DNA from 2 places in the Castellaniella sp. WN genome. Region 1 is predicted to be linked to the other one. Evidence: predicted binding sites of a transcription regulator. Region 1 holds the regulator's gene; the other holds the start of a gene.

What was found. The regulator FliA, encoded in region 1, starts transcription of late flagellar genes. The targets are predictions, from matches to a motif close to CTAAAGTTTNNNNNNNNNNNGCCGNTA.
Region 2: the regulator FliA is predicted to act here: its motif matches at 6,681-6,707, upstream of ACTPOE_RS02580 (flagellin N-terminal helical domain-containing protein).

Annotation. Positions count from the first base shown of each region.
Region 1 is NZ_JBTKZC010000001.1:381,279-390,265, forward strand. It holds gene fliK (flagellar hook-length control protein FliK) at 1-133, opposite strand, end outside; gene ACTPOE_RS01730 (flagellar protein FliT) at 167-502, opposite strand; gene fliS (flagellar export chaperone FliS) at 517-948, opposite strand; gene fliD (flagellar filament capping protein FliD) at 955-2,331, opposite strand; gene ACTPOE_RS01745 (flagellar protein FlaG) at 2,419-2,805, opposite strand; gene ACTPOE_RS01750 (RNA polymerase sigma factor FliA) at 3,118-3,870, shown strand; gene ACTPOE_RS01755 (hemerythrin domain-containing protein) at 3,977-4,387, shown strand; gene alaS (alanine--tRNA ligase) at 4,567-7,185, shown strand; gene ACTPOE_RS01765 (sulfurtransferase TusA family protein) at 7,285-7,530, shown strand; gene rpsP (30S ribosomal protein S16) at 7,746-8,006, shown strand; gene rimM (ribosome maturation factor RimM) at 8,028-8,651, shown strand; gene trmD (tRNA (guanosine(37)-N1)-methyltransferase TrmD) at 8,666-8,987, shown strand, end outside.
Region 2 is NZ_JBTKZC010000001.1:562,749-571,735, forward strand. It holds gene ACTPOE_RS02565 (FkbM family methyltransferase) at 1-829, shown strand, start outside; gene ACTPOE_RS02570 (glycosyltransferase) at 947-4,609, shown strand; gene ACTPOE_RS02575 (glycosyltransferase family 9 protein) at 4,628-5,635, opposite strand; gene ACTPOE_RS02580 (flagellin N-terminal helical domain-containing protein) at 5,756-6,598, opposite strand; gene ACTPOE_RS02585 (glycosyltransferase family 2 protein) at 6,827-7,882, shown strand; gene ACTPOE_RS02590 (IS630 family transposase) at 8,247-8,987, opposite strand, start outside.

The DNA of each region.
Region 1 (8,987 bases):
TGGCCGGTTGAGGAACGGCCTGAGGTCCCGCCCCGGAGGCGATGTTGGCCTGCTGGCCCAGCGTGGTGCCCAGCACGGCGTCCAGGCGCTGGATCAGCAGCGTGCCTAGGTTGGAGGGGGCCCCGATGCTCATGGCGGCGTGATTCCTGGGTGGGGGCGGAGAGCCCTAGTGCGGGCGGACCGTGCTGTAGTAGGCTTGCAGAACGGTGCGCTGGCGCTTGAACGTGCCCAGCAGGTGGCTCAGACGCTCGAGCTCGGGCGAAATCAGCTGGCGGATCCGGGCATCGTCATCCAGGATGCGGGTGAGCAGTTCGCGCCGGGCGTTCTTCTGGTCGTCGTCCAGCGGGTCCAGCGTTTTCAACCGCTCGACCGCTTCCTGGTAGCGGGCGCCGAGTGCCACCAGTTCGTCCCATTCCTGAGTCTGGGCCTTGGTCAGCATCTGGCCGGACAAGTCGGCGATTTCCTGGTAGCGCTCGAGGATGGAGGCGTGCGGCGTGCTCAATGGCGGGATTCCGGTCAGTGGCTGGGGGGAGGATCGCCGAACTGGGGGTCGACGGCCGTGTGCCAGGCGCCGGCCAGGTCGATCAGCATTTTTTCGGCCGTATCGAGCTTGGCTTCGTCGCTGTGCAGGTTGGCCTGCATCAGGTCGCGGATGATGATCTCGTAGGATGCGATCAGCAGGCGGGCGACTTCGCCGCCGCGTTCGGTGTCCACGCCCGCCTTCAGGCCCGAGTCCACGATGTCGATGGCCTTGGACAGGGCCTTGCCGCGTTCCTGGATGTTGCCATTGCGCAGATGGTGGCGGGCCTGGGCGATGGCTGTCAGCGCGCCCCGGAACAGCAGCGAGATCAGGCGCTCGGGCGAGGCGCCGAGTACTTCGGTCTCGAGCCCGATGTTGGTGTAGGAGCCGGTGGCGCGGGCGGAGCGGGAACGGGGGGCGTAGGTCATGGCGGTTTAGCTGCTCTTGCTGCCGCTCAGCGCGCTGAGCTGCTGCGACAGGTAGCTGCTGAGCGAGTTCATCTGGCTGACCATGGCGTCCAACTGGGTGAACTGGGCGCGGTAAGTCTCCATGCGCTGGTCGATGCGGTCGGACGTTGCGTCGTACTGTTTCTTGATGTCGGAGATGGTCTTGTTCAGGCCGTCGGTGGTGGTGCTGAAGATCCCGCCGGTCTTGGTGAAGGCATCGGCGGCGGCATCCACCCGGCCACCGATGCCGGTGCCGCTGGTGAATAGGGACTTCACGCCGTCGGGGTTCTCGGACAGCGCCTTGGCGAGCTTGTCGTTGTCGATCTTCAGTTCGCCGGTCTTGGGGTCCGTCGTGATGCCGATCTTCGACAGATTGGTATTGCTGGCGGGATCGAATGCCCCGGAAATCGCGTCGCGCATGCGGGTCTGCACCGAACGGGCGAGCGAGTCGCCGGTCAGGGCGGACGAGGTCTTGGCATCGGTGTTGTAGGCGGTCAGCGTCTTGATCGTGCCCAGCAGGCTGTTGTAGGACGAGACGAAATCCTGGACCGCTTTCTGGGCGACGCTGTCGTCGCGGGTCAGGGTCAGGTTGGCGGCGCTGGCCGTGGTCTGGTTCAGTGTCAGCTTGACGCCGTCGATCACGTTTTCGATGGTGTTGCTCTGGCTGGTGACGGCGATGCCGTTGATGGTCAGTTCGGCGTTGGAAGCATCCTGGACCGTGACGCCCGCCGTGGAGCCGCCGCCCGCATAGCCCAGGAAGGCGTCCAGGTCGGCGTTGCCGTCGACCGTGATGTTGGTGACGGCGTTCTGCTCGCCGGTCTGGCGACTGGTCAGCAGCAGGCGGTACTGGCTGCCGGGCGTGCCGTCATTGACGATGGTGGCGTTCACTCCGATGTCGGAGTCGGCGTTGATGGCGGCCACCAGGTCGTTCAGGGACGTACCCTTGCCGCTCAGGTCGATGGATTTTTCCGTGCCGTCGATGGTGATCTTCAGGGTGCCATCGGTGCCGATGCCGGTGGTGCGGTCGGCCCGGCCGGCGTAGACCAGTGTCTGGGCCGAGGCGAGTTTGTCGACCTGGATGGAGTACTGGCCCGGGATGGCCGAGCTGCCGGCCGTCGCGGAAAAAGCGTCCGAGCCGGATTTCACGGCGAGCGCCCCGAAGGCGTCCGCCTTGCCGACGGCCTGCGCGGCCTTCTGGAGGGACGCGACGGCGTCTTTCAGCTTGCTGTAGGCGGAGAGTTTGGCCTCCGCCGCCGTCTGCCGGCTCTTGATGGTGTTCAGAACCTGGCTTTCATTGGTTTTCAGCTTGTCGAGCAGGTCCGTGAGCGGCAGGCCGGACAGACCGAGGGAAGAGACTGATGCCATGATGTGATTCTCCGTTTAGCCATTATGCCCCGGTTCGGCGGCGGCAAAGACGATGTGTGGGGTGAGATTTCGTTTTAGATTCGTGGATCAGGCCTGGGTGTCCACGCCGGAGCCCTGGAGCTGGACAATCATTTTCGCGACTCGCAGGACGGCTTCGGAAGGGATCGTGCGCAGAACCTCGCCGGTCGTGCTGTCCACGATCGAGACGACCAGTCGCTGGGCTTCCTCGTCCATCTCGAAGCGCATGCCGGTGGACCAGGCCTTGAGGCTGTCGTTGACGGATTCGAGGGCTTTTTCCAGAGAGGATTTCGGCGGCTCGATCGGCTGTCGCAGGCCGAGTTCACGCGAATCGGCATGCTTTCCGAAGCGGCTGGACTGGGCGTCGTCGACGGGCGTGACCTGGGCGGCGGGATCGGACTGGGCCGGCAAGCGCTCGGACACGGGAGCCGCCAGACCCAGGCTGGAGGATGCCAATTGGTTTCCAATGGGGTGAATCATGCGTGCTCCTGTCCGGGTGTGCTTGTTCTGTTCAGGAAGCGCCCGGGACATATCCTCCGGATCGGGCGGATCCTGGATTTTCACTCTGGCATAACGGCGGGATCCGGGAAAACTTTAGGAACGATGTTCCGGGAACTCCGGAAACAATGCCCCGGGGCCAGGCCGGCAAAGGCCAGGCAGGGGACTTTGCGGAGGAAATTCACGGGGGAAAGCCATGTTGCTTGGGAAAACATCCGGGGCGTTCATGATGCATACTTGCATCTCATAATGTGTTTCACGGATTGTGCGATGCCTCTTTCCGAGGACCAGTTGATCGCCCGCCATGCGCCGCTCGTGCGTCGGCAGGCCCTGGCGCTGATCGGCAAATTGCCGGCCAGCGTCGAACTCGACGACCTGATGCAGGCCGGCATGATGGGGCTGCTGGATGCGGTGCGGCGCTACCAGCAGCAGGCCGACGCGCAATTCGAGACCTACGCGGTCACCCGCATCCGTGGCGCCATGCTGGATGAATTGCGCAGTCAAGACTGGCTGCCGCGCAGCGTGCGCGCCAAGGCGCGCGGCATCGAGGACGCCATCCGGACGCTGCGCCATCGCCTGCTGCGCCCGGCGACCGAGACCGAGATCGCCGAGGAAATGGGCATGAGCCTGGCCAGCTATCAGACGCTGCTCGAAGAGGCGCATGGTGTCCAGGTGCTGATGTACGAAGACCTGGCTCTGCACCGGGAAGATCGCGACGGCGAGGGTGTGCTGGACGCGGTTGCGGGTGGCCAGGGCGGCAATCCCCTGGACTGGCTGATGCGCGAGGGCCTGCGGTCGGTGCTGATCGAGGCGATCCGCAATCTGCCGGAACGCGAGCAACTGCTGCTGTCGCTGCAGTTCGAGCAGGATCTGAACCAGAAGGAAATCGCCGCCGTCCTGGAAATCACCGAAGGGCGCGTGTCCCAGTTGCGATCCCAGGCCGTGGCGCGCATCCGCGCTTGGCTGGCCAGCCACTCCTGGGAACCTGACGCCGATACCGACGATTACGAACATCTTTTGTGAGAGGGCTGTCCGGGCTGCTCGGCGTCTTGCGCGCGTAAAAAGATTCATTTAACATATATCTTATACGGCACAGGCTGCCGGATCACAATGGCGAGGGAACCTCATCATGAATATCGATCGTTTCAAGCACCAGCACGTCGAAATCCTCGGCGGCATCAGTTTGCTGCGCCGACTATCCCACCAGGGGATCGCCGATCACGCCGTGGACATCGCCCATGAACTGAAGACCCTGGCCCAGGTCGTCACCCAGCACCTGGCCATCGAGGACCGGATTCTGTATCCATCACTGGAACAAAGCGGCGACGACCGCATGGCGCGCATGAGCGTGGCCTACCAGAACGATATGAAAGGCATTGCCAGCGCCTTCATCAATTTCGCCCGCCGTTGGGGCAATGCCACGCTGTTGACGCGCAGTCCGGAAGACTTCCGCGCCGAGGCCAACATGGTGCTGAAAAACGTGCACGATCGGATGCTGCGCGAGAACCGCGAGTTCTACCCGGCTATCGAGGCGCTGTAGACCCGTATCCGGAGGCGGGTCGATCCGGTCTGGGACTTTGGGGGCGTGGCCTGCCGGCCTTCCCCCCCGGAGGGACCGGGCAAGTGCCTGATCGGTCAGGGACCGCGCACAAGGACGCGTAGTTGACGGTATCAAAACGCATATAATGGCCGGCTAGTTTCCCCCCAGCGGCCAAACGAATGAAAACCTCCGAGATCCGTCAGAAATTCCTGTCCTTTTTCGAGTCCAAGGGACACCAGGTCGTTCCTTCCTCGCCGCTGGTGCCGGGCAACGACCCGACGCTGCTGTTCACCAACGCCGGCATGGTCCAGTTCAAGGACGTCTTCACCGGCAAGGACACCCGGCCTTATCACCGGGCGACCACCGCGCAGCGCTGCGTGCGCGCGGGGGGCAAGCACAATGATCTGGAAAATGTCGGCTACACCGCCCGGCACCATACTTTCTTCGAGATGCTGGGCAACTTCAGCTTCGGGGACTATTTCAAGCGCGACGCCATCACGTACGCCTGGACCCTTCTGACCGAGGTCTACGGCCTGCCCAAGGAAAAGTTGTGGGTCACCGTCTACCAGGAAGACGACGAGGCTTACGACATCTGGGCGCAGGAAATCGGGGTGCCCCGCGAACGCATCATCCGCATCGGCGACAACAAGGGCGCGCGCTACGCCTCGGACAACTTCTGGCAGATGGCCGACACAGGTCCTTGCGGTCCCTGTTCCGAGATCTTCTACGACCACGGCCCGGAGATCTGGGGCGGCCCCCCGGGATCGCCCGAAGAGGACGGCGATCGCTACATCGAGATCTGGAATCTGGTGTTCATGCAGTTCGAGCGCGACGCCCAGGGCACGATGCGCCCGCTGCCCAAGCCCTGCGTGGACACCGGCATGGGTCTGGAGCGCATCTCCGCCGTGCTGCAGCACGTCCACTCCAATTATGAGATCGACCTGTTCCAGAACCTGATCCGCACCGCGGCGCGCGAGACCGGCTGCACGGATCTGGCCGACAATTCCCTGAAAGTCATCGCCGATCACATCCGTGCCTGCGGTTTCCTGGTGGTCGATGGCGTGATTCCCGGCAACGAGGGGCGCGGCTACGTGCTGCGCCGCATCATCCGGCGTGCCCTGCGGCACGGGCACAAGCTGGGCCAGAAGGGCCTGTTCTTCCACCGGCTGGTGGCCGACCTGGTCGGGCAGATGGGCGATGCCTATCCCGAACTGGCCGCCCAGCAGGCCCGGGTCGAGCAGGTGCTGCGCCAGGAAGAGGAACGCTTCGGCGAGACCCTGGAAAACGGCATGCGCATCCTGGAATCCGCCCTGGCGGCCCTGCCGGCCGGTCAGGCGCTGGACGGCCAGACGCTGTTCACCCTCTACGACACCTACGGCTTTCCGGTCGATCTGACGGCCGATATCTGCCGCGAGCGCTCCATTCCCGCCGATCTGGACGGTTTCGAACAGGCGATGGCGCATCAGCGCGAGCAGGCGCGCGCCGCCGGCAAATTCAAGGCGTCGGCCGATCTCAGCTACGATGGCGTGGCAACGCGCTTCGACGGCTACGACCATCTGGAAGGCCAGGCCGCCGTCACGGCGTTGTACGTGGACGGCGTTTCGGTGCGGTCGATCGCGCAGGGCCAGCAGGCCGTGGTGGTGCTGGACTCGACGCCGTTCTATGCCGAATCCGGCGGCCAGGTGGGCGACACCGGCCTGCTGGTCGGCGCGGCGGCCCGATTCCAGGTGGCGGACACTCAGAAGATCCAGGCCGATGTTTTTGGCCACCACGGTGTTCTGGAGCAGGGCGCCCTGGCCGTGGGCGACACGGTGCGTGCGCAAGTCGACGCCCGGCGCCGCGCCGACACGATGCGCAATCATTCGGCCACCCACCTGATGCACAAGGCCCTGCGCCAGGTGCTGGGCGGCCATGTGCAGCAGCGCGGTTCCCTGGTCGATCCGGACAAGACCCGCTTCGACTTCGCGCATGATGCGCCCATGACGGCCGAACAGATCGCGCAGGTGGAAGTCATCGTCAACGACGAAGTCCTGGCCAACCAGGCGGTGCGGACGCAGCACATGGCCTACGACGAGGCCGTGGCCGGCGGGGCGATGGCCTTGTTCGGCGAGAAATACGGCGATGTGGTGCGGGTGCTGGACATCGGCTTCTCGCGCGAACTGTGCGGCGGCACCCACGTGGCACGTACAGGCGACATCGGCCTGTTCAAGATCGTGTCCGAGGGCGGCGTGGCCGCCGGCATCCGCCGGGTCGAGGCCATCACCGGCCGCAACGCCCTGGCCTGGGTGCAGCGGACCCGCGAGACGCTGGACCAGGCGGCCGGGCTGCTCAAGACCCAGCCCGTCGAAGTGCCGGACCGCATCCAGGCTCTGCAGCAGCAGACGCGCCAGATCGAGCGCGAGCTCGAACGTCTGCAGGACAAACTGGCCGCTGCCGCGGGTTCCGACCTGGCCGGTCAGGCCGTGGACGTCGCCGGGGCGAAGCTGCTGGCGGTGCGGCTGGCGGGCGTGGACCCCAAGGCGCTGCGCGGCATGGTCGATCAGCTCAAGTCGAAACTGCCCGGCGCGGTGATCCTGCTGGCCGCCGTGGCGGACGACAAGATCAGCCTGGTGGCCGGCGTCAGTCCCGAGTTGACGGCGCGGGTCAAGGCTGGCGATCTGGTGGGTTCCATTGCCGCCCAGGTGGGTGGCAAGGGTGGCGGCCGTCCGGACATGGCCATGGGCGGCGGCTCCGACGTGGCATCGCTGGACGGCGCACTGGCCGGGGTGCGGGCCTGGGTGGCCGACCGGTTGGGATGAGTCCGGACACAGGGCAGTCCCCGCGGGCTTGTCCTGTGCCTGACGAGTCGGAGCGCCTTGCACGGAGCGCCGTGGAGGGTGTGGTGCCAAGGAATCGATATGAGTGTAGACATCCCGTGCGCGGACCAGGAAATCGACGCCCGGGGGCTGAACTGCCCCTTGCCGATCCTGCGCACCAAGAAGGCCCTGGCCCGCATGGAAAGCGGCCAGGTGCTGGCTGTGCTGACCACCGACCCCCACGCGGGCCGGGATTTCCAGGCGTTCTGTCAGCAGACCGGCAACGCGTTGCTGGCGCAGCAGGCGCGTGACGATGCCGTCCAGGTGCACTACGTCCGACGTCGTTGAGTCTGGTGCTTTTCCGGATTGTTGCGCCGCCGCCGTCTTCGCCAGGCAGTGATAATTCACGTTTTATCGTATCGGATTCGAACAGTTCGATCATGCCGACTTTCGTTGTGGTATCGGAAGCGGATAGATGGTATCTCGTAGTATCGATTCGTTGATTATCAATTCGATTGATGCTAGAATTTTGCGTTTTTCATAGCATTTTCAAAGGATTGTCCATGGTTGTGATTCGTCTGGCCCGCGGCGGCTCGAAGAAGCGTCCCTTCTACAATGTCGTTGCTGCCGATTCGCGTAATCGCCGCGATGGCCGTTTCATCGAACGCGTGGGTTTCTACAACCCCGTCGCCGCTGAAGGTCAGGAAAACCTGCGCCTGGCCCTGGATCGCGTTCAGCATTGGGTGGGCAAGGGCGCCCAGCTGTCCGACACGGTCGCCCGCCTGGTGAAGGAATATTCCGCCAAGGTCGCGTCCGCCGCTTGATCGCGGTCCGTCGTGCCGGCGATGGCCGATTCCGTGTTCCTGGATGCAGCGCCGCCGGACGATCTGGTCGAGGTCGGCCGGGTGGTCAATGCTCACGGTGTGCGCGGCTGGCTGAAAATTCAGCCTCATTCGCCTCAGGCGGATGCACTGTCGGGTGCGCCGGTCTGGTGGCTCAAAGCGCCCGATCCCGCTCTGGGAACGGGCGCTTCAATGCGTCCGCGCGGTCTGAATATCCGCGCCTGCCGCCGTCAGGGCGGGCAGTTCCTGGCGGCCCAGGCCGACGGGATCGCCGACCGCGACGCGGCCGAAGCGCTGCGGGGCTGCACCGTATGGGTGTCCCGGGCATCGTTTCCGAAAGCGGACGACGATGAATATTATTGGATCGACCTGATCGGTTGCGATTTCCACGGCATGGGGGACGACGGTCCCCGGCTGCTGGGGCGCGTCGACCAGGTGCTGGACAATGGCGCCCATGCCGTGCTGCAAGTGGCGCTGGGCGCGCCCGACGCCGGCGGTGTCTTCCACCCGTTCGCCGATGCGCGGGGTCGGCCGCGTCACGTCCTGGTGCCCTTCGTGGCGGCGCACGTGCAGCATGTCGATCTCCAGGCCCGCCGCATCGACAGCGACTGGCCGGCCGACTTCTGAAGCCGGATCGTGTCATGCGGTTTGACCTGATCACGCTGTTTCCCGAGATGTTCGCCGCCGTGCGCGACCAAGGCGTCAGCGGCCGCGCGCATGCCCGGGGGATCTGGTCCCTGGTGGCGTGGAATCCCCGCGACTTCACGACCGATGTCCACCGCACGGTGGACGACCGCCCTTACGGCGGCGGCCCGGGCATGGTGATGCTGGCCGAACCCCTGGCCCTGGCGGTCGAGGCGGCCCGCGCCGCCCGCTTGCGGGAGGGAGTCGACGCCCCGGGCGCGCCGGTTCCCGTCGTACTGCTGTCGCCGGCCGGCCGGACGCACGACCAGGCCCGCGCCC
Region 2 (8,987 bases), 180 kb from region 1:
CATCAATGGCACGGATGTAGAGGAAGTTCGGCTTTTAGCGAGTGGGGTTGTTATTAAATCCAAGATGCATCAGATTTCCATGTATATAGATCCTGTCGATCTTCATGCGACGGGGTATGCCTTGATGAATTTTGGAATTTATGAGGAAAAGGAAACGGATTTCATGAAATCCGTTTTTGACGATTGCGGTGTCTTTTTGGATGTTGGTGCTAATCGTGGTTGGTATTCCCTTGTTTTGTCCCGGGCTTTCCCAAATTCTACTATTCGCGCATTTGAACCGATTCCCAGCACGTTCGATGCGTTGAAAAAAAACATTGCTTTAAATAATTCTAAAAATATTAAACCTGTTTGTGCCGGGATGTCTGATCGGCCGGGAGAGGTTGAGTTTCTCTTTGCCAAAGACGTTGCCGGCGCAACATCCATGAAGCTGACTGGTCAATCCAGAGGACACGCTGAGCTTGAGAAGATTGTCTGCTCTACAATGACACTCGATTCTTTTTGTGCAGCTTATCAGCTGATTCCAAGCCTAATCAAGATTGACGTCGAGGGGGCTGAGCTCTTAGTCGTGCAGGGTGGACAGGACATCCTGTCTCATACTCCGGTGCTTCTGATCGAACTCTTGCGGAAATGGTCCAAGGAATTTGGCTATCATCCAAATGATGTGTTTGAAATTTTGACACAGTATGGTTATGAGGCTTGGATTTTTTCTGAGAAGAATGAAAAGCTCGAGCGTTGTGTCATGGTAACAGAAGAAACAGTGCAGACCAATTTTGTCTTTCTTCATCCAGTTCGGCATGAATCCATAATCAGAAAATGGGCATGTGATTGAGGGCGTCTTGCATTCTTATGTGCTTTAATGATTATAGGTGTTTTTTATAAATGATAGAAATTTCGTGTGATAACACGCAAAATGTGGGTTTTATTAATAACGTAGAGCTTCTGTGTTATGGAACTTGATGATATCTACCTAAGTGGCAGAAGGCCCTATTATGTGTATGCCCCTCCTTATCGTAGAATTTCTTCTGGGGTTCAGGTATTGCATTTACTTTGCCATTACCTGAACAGGATGGGTGAAGAGGCATACGTTTGCACTGACGGAGTATTTCCAAAATTGCGCACACCGGTTCTGACCGAAGATATCGTAAAAAAGCATCAAGAGATCGGCATTGAACCTATCGCTGTATACCCAGAAGTGACTCATGGGAACCCTTTGCACGCTAAATGTGTGGTTCGTTATATATTGAACCATTTAGGGTTATTGGGTGGTCCTTCTGATTTTGCCGAGTCTGATTTTCTCGTTTTTTATGATAAGGAATACTTGTCTCGCGGGTTTTCAGAAGCAGGAAGTCTTGTATTAACCACCCCAGTTCTTGATTTCAATTTATTCAATAATAAAGAAAACCCATTGGATGCTTGCAGAAAAGGGGCTTTGGTATATCCGGGACGCTATTTTACGGCCAGAGAAAAGCATGAGAAATTATTTGAAACGAGTACCGTCATTACTTCCGAGTGGCCTTCTTCTCGTGAAGAATTGGCTGCCTTGTTGCGAGGCGCTGAAGTTCTTTATTGTTTCGCCAATTCTGCAATCATAGGAGAAGCTGCTTTATGCGGATGCCCCGTTGTGATGATGGACTCTCCGTTTACAAAGCGGCCAGAAACGTTTCATGATAAGGAAAATATAGATGGACGCTTGGATTTTCCAGGGCGAGCTCTGGATGATTCTGAAGAGTCACTGCAGAATGCTCGTAAGGAAACCAAAGGGTTTCAAGATCTTTACTTGGGTATACATAAAGAATTCATTGTTAATCTTAAGAAATTCATTATCGCTACTCAAGAAATCACTCCTGTGGAGTCACAGGATGCGGGTCCTTATTCGATTAGTTTTCAGATTACTTCTGCGAAGGATCCAGAGGCTGACTCATGGGGTTTTCCTCAGTGGATGTCTGAGCGTACTCCATCCTCTGCCCGAACACTTGCTCTCAAAACATTGTTAGAAACCTCTTCCGGGGTTGGATCCCTAGGTGCTGTAGTGATCATGCCGGATGATGCGGATGTTCAAGCACTGATTGATACGTTGGAGAGCCTGGGTATTCAGCACAGACCTGTTGATGGTGTTTGGTTGATCGGCCGTAACGTGCCGGTTCAGGCTGCAGGGGGCGAGATTGAGTTATTGTCAGGAGATGCGCATTGGGCCAAGTTGCTCTCTGATAGGATTAACCAGGGCGGGATACCGGATTTTCTGTGGATTTTGCATGCAGGTGATCGTTTGGTACCTCACGCAACGTTGACAATGGGGGAATACCGCTTGCGCAAGCCGGATCCGCTGATCTGGTACGTGGATGAGGCGGTCCTGAAGGATGGGCAGCCGGTAAACCCGATGTTCAAGCCTGATTTGAATGTTGATCTGCTACGCAGCTACCCCTATATCGGCCGTAACTTGGTGATCAGCACCGCAGCCGTCCAGGCGGCGGGGGGGCTGGATGAACGAGTCGCAGACCTGGCGCCTGTCGACTTGCTCTGGCGCTTGGTGGAGCAGGTCGGTCCGCCGGTCGTGGGACATATTCCAGAGGTACTGCAGTTCGGTGGGCGTAGTTTGATGGATTGGGTCTGCGATTCAGACACAATGCTCTGGTTTCCTGCCGTGACGCAGGCGCATTTCGTGCGTATGGGACTGGAGGCGAAGGTCGAGTCGGGACCATTACTCGGCCTGCAGCATATCGAATATCCCCTGACGATGCAGCCACTGATTTCCATTATCATCCCTACGCGAGATCAGTTGCCGATATTGCGAGCATGCATCGAAGGGCTGATGGAGCGTACGGCATACCTTCATTATGAGTTACTAGTCGTGGATAATGGTAGTGCCGATCCTGATGCCGTGGCATTTCTAGCTGGACTCGAAGCCATGGAGACGGATCAGATTCACGTCGTGCGTTGGCCACAATCCTTTGACTTTGCGGCCATGAATAATTTTGCTGTCACCCGGGCACGCGGGGACGTATTTTTGTTTCTGAATAATGACATTCAGTTTGGAGAGCGTACACGATCCGATTGGTTGGAGCGATTGCTGCGGCATGCATTGCGGCCAGAGGTCGGAATGGTCGGTTCGCGTCTGGATATTCCCGATGGTGGAGTGGAACAATGCGGCCAGGTGTTGGGGATGGACAATAGCGTCGGCGCGGCATTCAGAGGGGTGCCGGAGGATCGCCGGGGCTATATGAATCGTCTGATCGTCCAGCAGAATGTCAGCGCGCTCAGTGCATCGTGCATGATGATGAGGCGCCAGGTTTTTGATGAGTTGGGAGGTTTCGATGCCGAATCCTTTCCTATCTATTATGCGGACGCAGACCTGTGCATGAAGGCGATACAGGTAGGGTATCTGCTGGTCCTGGAGCCGGATACTGGTCTGTTGCACATGGGCGGTGCGAGCCGGGCGTTAACCGAGAAGTTTGGCCTACAGGCCAATCCGGATGACGAGCAGCGCGACCGTTTGTATCAGCGGTGGTTGCAGCAGTTGGCGCGGGATCCGAACTATCATCCAGCTTTTGGTAAGTATTCTCCTGGCTTTACTCTTAGTCGGGACGCGTCTCGAATCCAAGAACCCTTACCGGGTCGTCCTTTGCCGGTGGTGCTGGCGGTGCATGGAGATTGGTATGGTTGCGGGCATTATCGAATTCTGCATCCCTTCAGAGCCATGGCCGGCGAGTTGCGTCTGGACGGCGGGCTGAAGTATGGCGATTTCCATTTCACCGATGTGGCCCGCATCCAGCCAGATGTGATTGTGCTGCAGGGGGCCTGGCGAAACGAAGGTATTTTGACCCAGATTCGTCGTTACCGCGAGATTACGGGTGCCAAGGTTGTCCTGGAGTTCGACGACTATCTTCCTAATCTTCCAACACGCAATATTCATCGCTCGGACCTACCGCAAGGTTTGATCAAGAAAATGCGCCGTACGATCGAGCAGGTTGATTGGTTGGTGGTTTCTACACCGACACTGGCGCGGGAATATGCAGATTTCCACGATGATATTCGAGTGGCCCTCAATGGGTTACCCTTGAAGCCGTGGGGGGGGCTGCAGGGTCAGCGACGCACAAAGAAGAAAATGCGGATAGGGTGGGCGGGCGGAATCAGTCATACGGGAGATCTGGCAGAAATTCGTTCTGTGGTTAAGGACTTGCAGGATGAGGTTGAATGGGTTTTCATGGGTATGAAGCCAGACGATGTTGTTTGTGAGTTCCATCCGGGATTTCCCATTGATCAGTATCCGGCGCAACTGGCTGCCTTGAATCTGGATTTGGCCGTGGTGCCGTTAGAAATGAACCAGTTTAATCGCTGCAAGAGCAATCTGCGCCTGCTAGAGCTGGGCGCATGCGGGGTGCCGATTATCTGTACGGATATCGATCCCTACCAGTGCGGTTTGCCGGTGACGCGGGTGCGCAACCGCACTCAGGATTGGGTGCGAGCCATTCGCGAGCATCTGGCCGATTCTGAGGCCTTAGGCCAGAAGGGCGACGCCTTGCGTGACGCAGTTCGACAGAACTGGATGCTGGAGGGGGATTTTCTGGATCAGTGGGCCCGTGCCTGGGGGGTGGCATCGGGCGCCGCTTGAGCGGCAAGGGCTGACAGTCTATTTGACCAGTATCTGCCTGACCCGCGCCATCACTGCTTCTGCCGGCACATCCATGCAGGCGTAATTTCGGCCAGCAGGGCAGCCGCGTTGACAGCAGTATTGGCAATCCACGGTCTGGTCCATGGTGTATTCCGCCCCCAAAATGGCCGGGTGCATGGCGCCTGGCAGCATCAGGGATGGACAGCCTGCCAGCTTGGCTAGCCACTGCGTGGAGGTTGCTACGGTAATCAGTAAATCGGTGGCGGCCAGTCGCGCCAGGCTTGTGTGCATGGGCAGGCTGCCATCGAAGCCTGCCCAGACGTGGTAGCCCGTCTGCTCCAGCAGGTGGGTCAGAGCATCCGCCTGCTTGTAGTGCTTGATGGCCGTGGTGCCGCGAAATGACACTGCTATGATCGGGCGCCCGGCCGCCGTGTTGCGGAATGCGGCGTCAGCTTCGATGGACAGGCGTGATTCGATCGTATCGCCTAGACTGCAGCAGTGAATCAGGTAGTATTCCGGATAGTTGGCATGGGGCTGCGGTTCCAGCCACCAGGGGCGCAACCAGTCCTTCATGTTTGGGTATGTGCTGGCCATGAAAGCGGTATCGAAATAATCCGCCGGCAGCTTTCTGGCATGCAGCATGGTGAAAAAGTCGTTCACCGGGCGATTCAGGTGATTGCCTTCCACATTCAGCCCGACGTCGATCAGGACCTGTGCCAGGAAGCAGGGCATGAACCAGGTGTCCAGACAGATGACCTGATCGTAGTTGCGCGCAGCGATGACCTGGGCAATTCCCAGAAAGCTCTGAGTTGCGGGGATTAGGTCGCGCGGCCATTGTTCGGCTGTGATGCCCAGCACGTCGCTGATATCCGGACATAGGGACATCAACTCAATACCAGCTCCGTAAGTCAGCACGTCAATCGTAGCGTCTGGCGCTCGTTGACGAACCAGTCGGACGGCAGGGATCAGGATGGATGCGACATCTCCCAGGCCCACCAGGCGGGTAATCAGGATTTTGGGGGCCATGAGGAGCTAGGGGGTGATGAGATGAATGTCCGAGAACAGATATTCAAAAAACCGCCGGAGGTAATCCGGCGGTTTTAGTGCTAGAGGCAGTATAACCCTGCCTCGGTGTGGTGCTGAGAATTAACGCAGCAGGGACAGCATGGTCTGCGGGACCTGGTTGGCCTGAGCCAGTACAGCGGTGCCGGCTTGTTGCAGGATCTGGGCACGCGTCATGTTGGACACTTCCACCGCGTAGTCGGCATCTTCGATACGTGAACGCGAAGCGGACAGGTTGGTGATGGTGTTGTTCAGGTTGGCGATGGTGGATTCGAAGCGGTTCTGGATCGCGCCCAGGTCGCTACGCATACTGTCAACCTTCTTGATGGCATCGTCAATGCTCTTCAGCGCGCCGGAGGTAACGGTGTTCCCGCTGACGGCGAGGCCGCTGCCAGCCGAGATGCCGGAAGCACCCGAAAGCAGGACAGACGTCTTGGCGTTGGTGCCTTCGATCTTGATTGTTTCGTTGTCGTTGGCACCAACCTGGATATTGATGCCACCGGAAGCGGAACCGTCCAGCACTTTGGTGCCGTTGAACTGGGTCTGGTCGGCGACGCGGTCGATTTCTGCCAGGCGGGCCTTGACTTCTGCGTTGATGGACGCCAGGTCTTCCGTGGAGTTCGTGCCGTTGTAGGCCTGGACCGTCAGTTCGCGAATGCGCTGCAGGTTGTTATTGATTTCGTTCAGGGAGCCTTCCGTCGTTTGCGCCATCGAGATACCGTCGTTGGCGTTACGGGCGGCCTGGGTCAGCCCCTTGATGTTGGCGGTGAAACGATTGGCGATGGCCTGTCCGGCGGCGTCGTCTTTGGCGCTGTTGATGCGCAGGCCCGAGGACAGGCGCTGGATCGCGGAACCCAACGCACCCTGGGACTTGTTCAGGTTGTTCTGGGAGACCAGAGCGAGGTAGTTAGTGTTGATAACGGCCATGAGAAACTCCTAAGAGATTTGGCGAAGGATTCGCCCTTTTTGCCCAGGATGACAAACCGAGTGACCTCCTGTTCTGCCACGTTAACGGAGGGGGGGCAGGGAACTTTAGGGAGGCTAGAAAATTTTTTTGAGTGCGGGTCACTTCTGAGGCCAACATGCTCTGGTGGCGGTTGAGCGGCGATTGGTGCATGATCACGGTTGCCCGTGTCTGTGAGTCTGCGAGATCCGATGAACCCTCCCACCATCGCCCTGGTCATGATCGTCAAGAACGGTGCGGCCACATTGGCCCGCTGCCTGTCCAGCGTGCGGGATCATGTCGATGAAACGATCCTGCTGGACACCGGATCGACGGACGACACTGTTGCCATCGCCCGGCGCTTCGACGCCCAGGTGCACCATTTCAAATGGATCGATGACTTCTCCGCCGCGCGGAACGCGGCGTTGGATCATTCCTCGGCGGATTGGAACCTGATCCTGGATGCCGACAACTGGCTGGAATCGGGGCATGAGCAACTGCGCCGCTTGGGCGCGGAGCCGTTCCTGGGGCAGATCGCCATCCTCAACCGCTTCATGCAGGGTGACGAGGTCCGCCAGGCGACCGAATGGGGCACGCGTGTGTTGCCCAGGGGCGTGCGCTATGCGGGCCGCATCCATGAACAGGCGGCCAATCCCGGCAATCTGCCTCGGAAACGGCTGGATATCCGCGTGGGCCACGACGGCTATATGCCCGAGGGCCTGGAGGCCAAGCGAGGGCGCAACGAAGCGCTGCTGCGCGTGGCGCTGGCCGAGACGCCGGAGGACCCCTATCTGCTCTATCAGTTGGGCAAGGAACTCGCTCTCTACGACCGCTACGCGGAAGCTGCGGATTGTTTCCTGCCGGCGGTGTCGCTGTGCGCCCGCGACCAGTCGTTCCGGTACGACCTGATCATGCGCTCGTTGTACTGCCTGAAGCGGGCCGGCCGCCTGGAGCAGGCGATCCTGCTGGCCGAGGATGAATTCCCGTATTGGCAGGATTCCCCCGATTATTTCTTCTGCGTCGCCGACGTTTTCCTGGATTGGGCCATTCAGCACCCGGCACAGGCTGAGTCCCAGTTCCTGCCGGTCGTGGAATCCAGCTGGCTGAAGTGCCTGGAGATCGGCGAACGCCCGGATCTGTCGGAATCCGTTGCTGGTCGGGGCAGCTATCTGGCCGCGCAGAACCTGGCCGTGCTGTACGAGAATACCGGGCGGGAAGCGCTGGCGACCGAGTATCGGGGGATGGCCAGGAAAATGCGAGGGGAATAGAAGGGGGGACAGTCTTGTGACTGCCTGGACATCAGGCTTGTCCGGCGCGCGGCTGGAAGGGTTTGCATGTTTTCCCCCATGGATATTCTCGATCAAGTCATCTTTCGCAGCGGTCATGTGACCCGCATCATGGTCTCCATCCAGAACACGATGGAAACCGGCCATGGACGAGACCGACGCCGCCTATTGCTGCTTGAGGCCGCAGCTTGCCATAATTAACCTGTCAGGTTAATTTTCATGGGAAAGGGAACACCACATTGCCGGTTGCGGGTTATCAAGACGCATATTCAGGCAGGTCGAGTTCGCGCGACCGTTTCGGCACTATCGGGTGGCGCCGCATTATTGATCCGGCCCTCAAACAGTTTTACGCAGCGTATTTGACGTGGAAGTCTTGGAAGTAGGCTTTGACACGTGCCGGCTCGCTGGCGACGACTTGCATGTGCTCTTCTGCAGCGGCGCGTAGTTTGGCCTTCGTGCGTATCGGAACCTTGCGCCCGATGACGTGTTTGAGATCGGCATTCAAGCGTTCTTCGGGATTGAGTTCGGGGCTGTAACTGGGCAGATAGAACACTTCCATCTGATCGGAGTGTGCGGCCAACCACGCCTTCACCGGCTTGCAGTGATGCACGCCCAGGTTGTCCAGGATCAGAAACACCTTGCGCCCGGCATCCTGGACCAGCGACTCGAAGAACTCGATCAACTTTTCGTGATTGAACGCGCCATCAATGATCATCCAGCGTGCCTTGCCCTGGTTGGTGACGCTGGCGATCATCGACAGCTTCTGCCGCGTCCCGCCAATGGCCATCGCCACCGGAGTCTTGCCCTTGGGCGCATAGCTGCGACCGCGCACGTCGGTGTTCACCAGCGCCGTCTCGTCACCCCAGTGGACCTCGCCGCCCTCGGCCTTGGCACGTTCGGCGATGGCCGGATACGTGTCCTCCAACCAGGTTTGCACCGCGGCGGGCGATTGCTCGTAAGCACGCTTGATCGGCTTCTGCGGGGTGAAGCCCCAGCGGGCCAGATACTTGCCCACCGAGCGCACATGCAGCGTCACACCACACTCGCGCTCGATCAGCTGCATAACCGCCGCACGGCTCCACAGCGC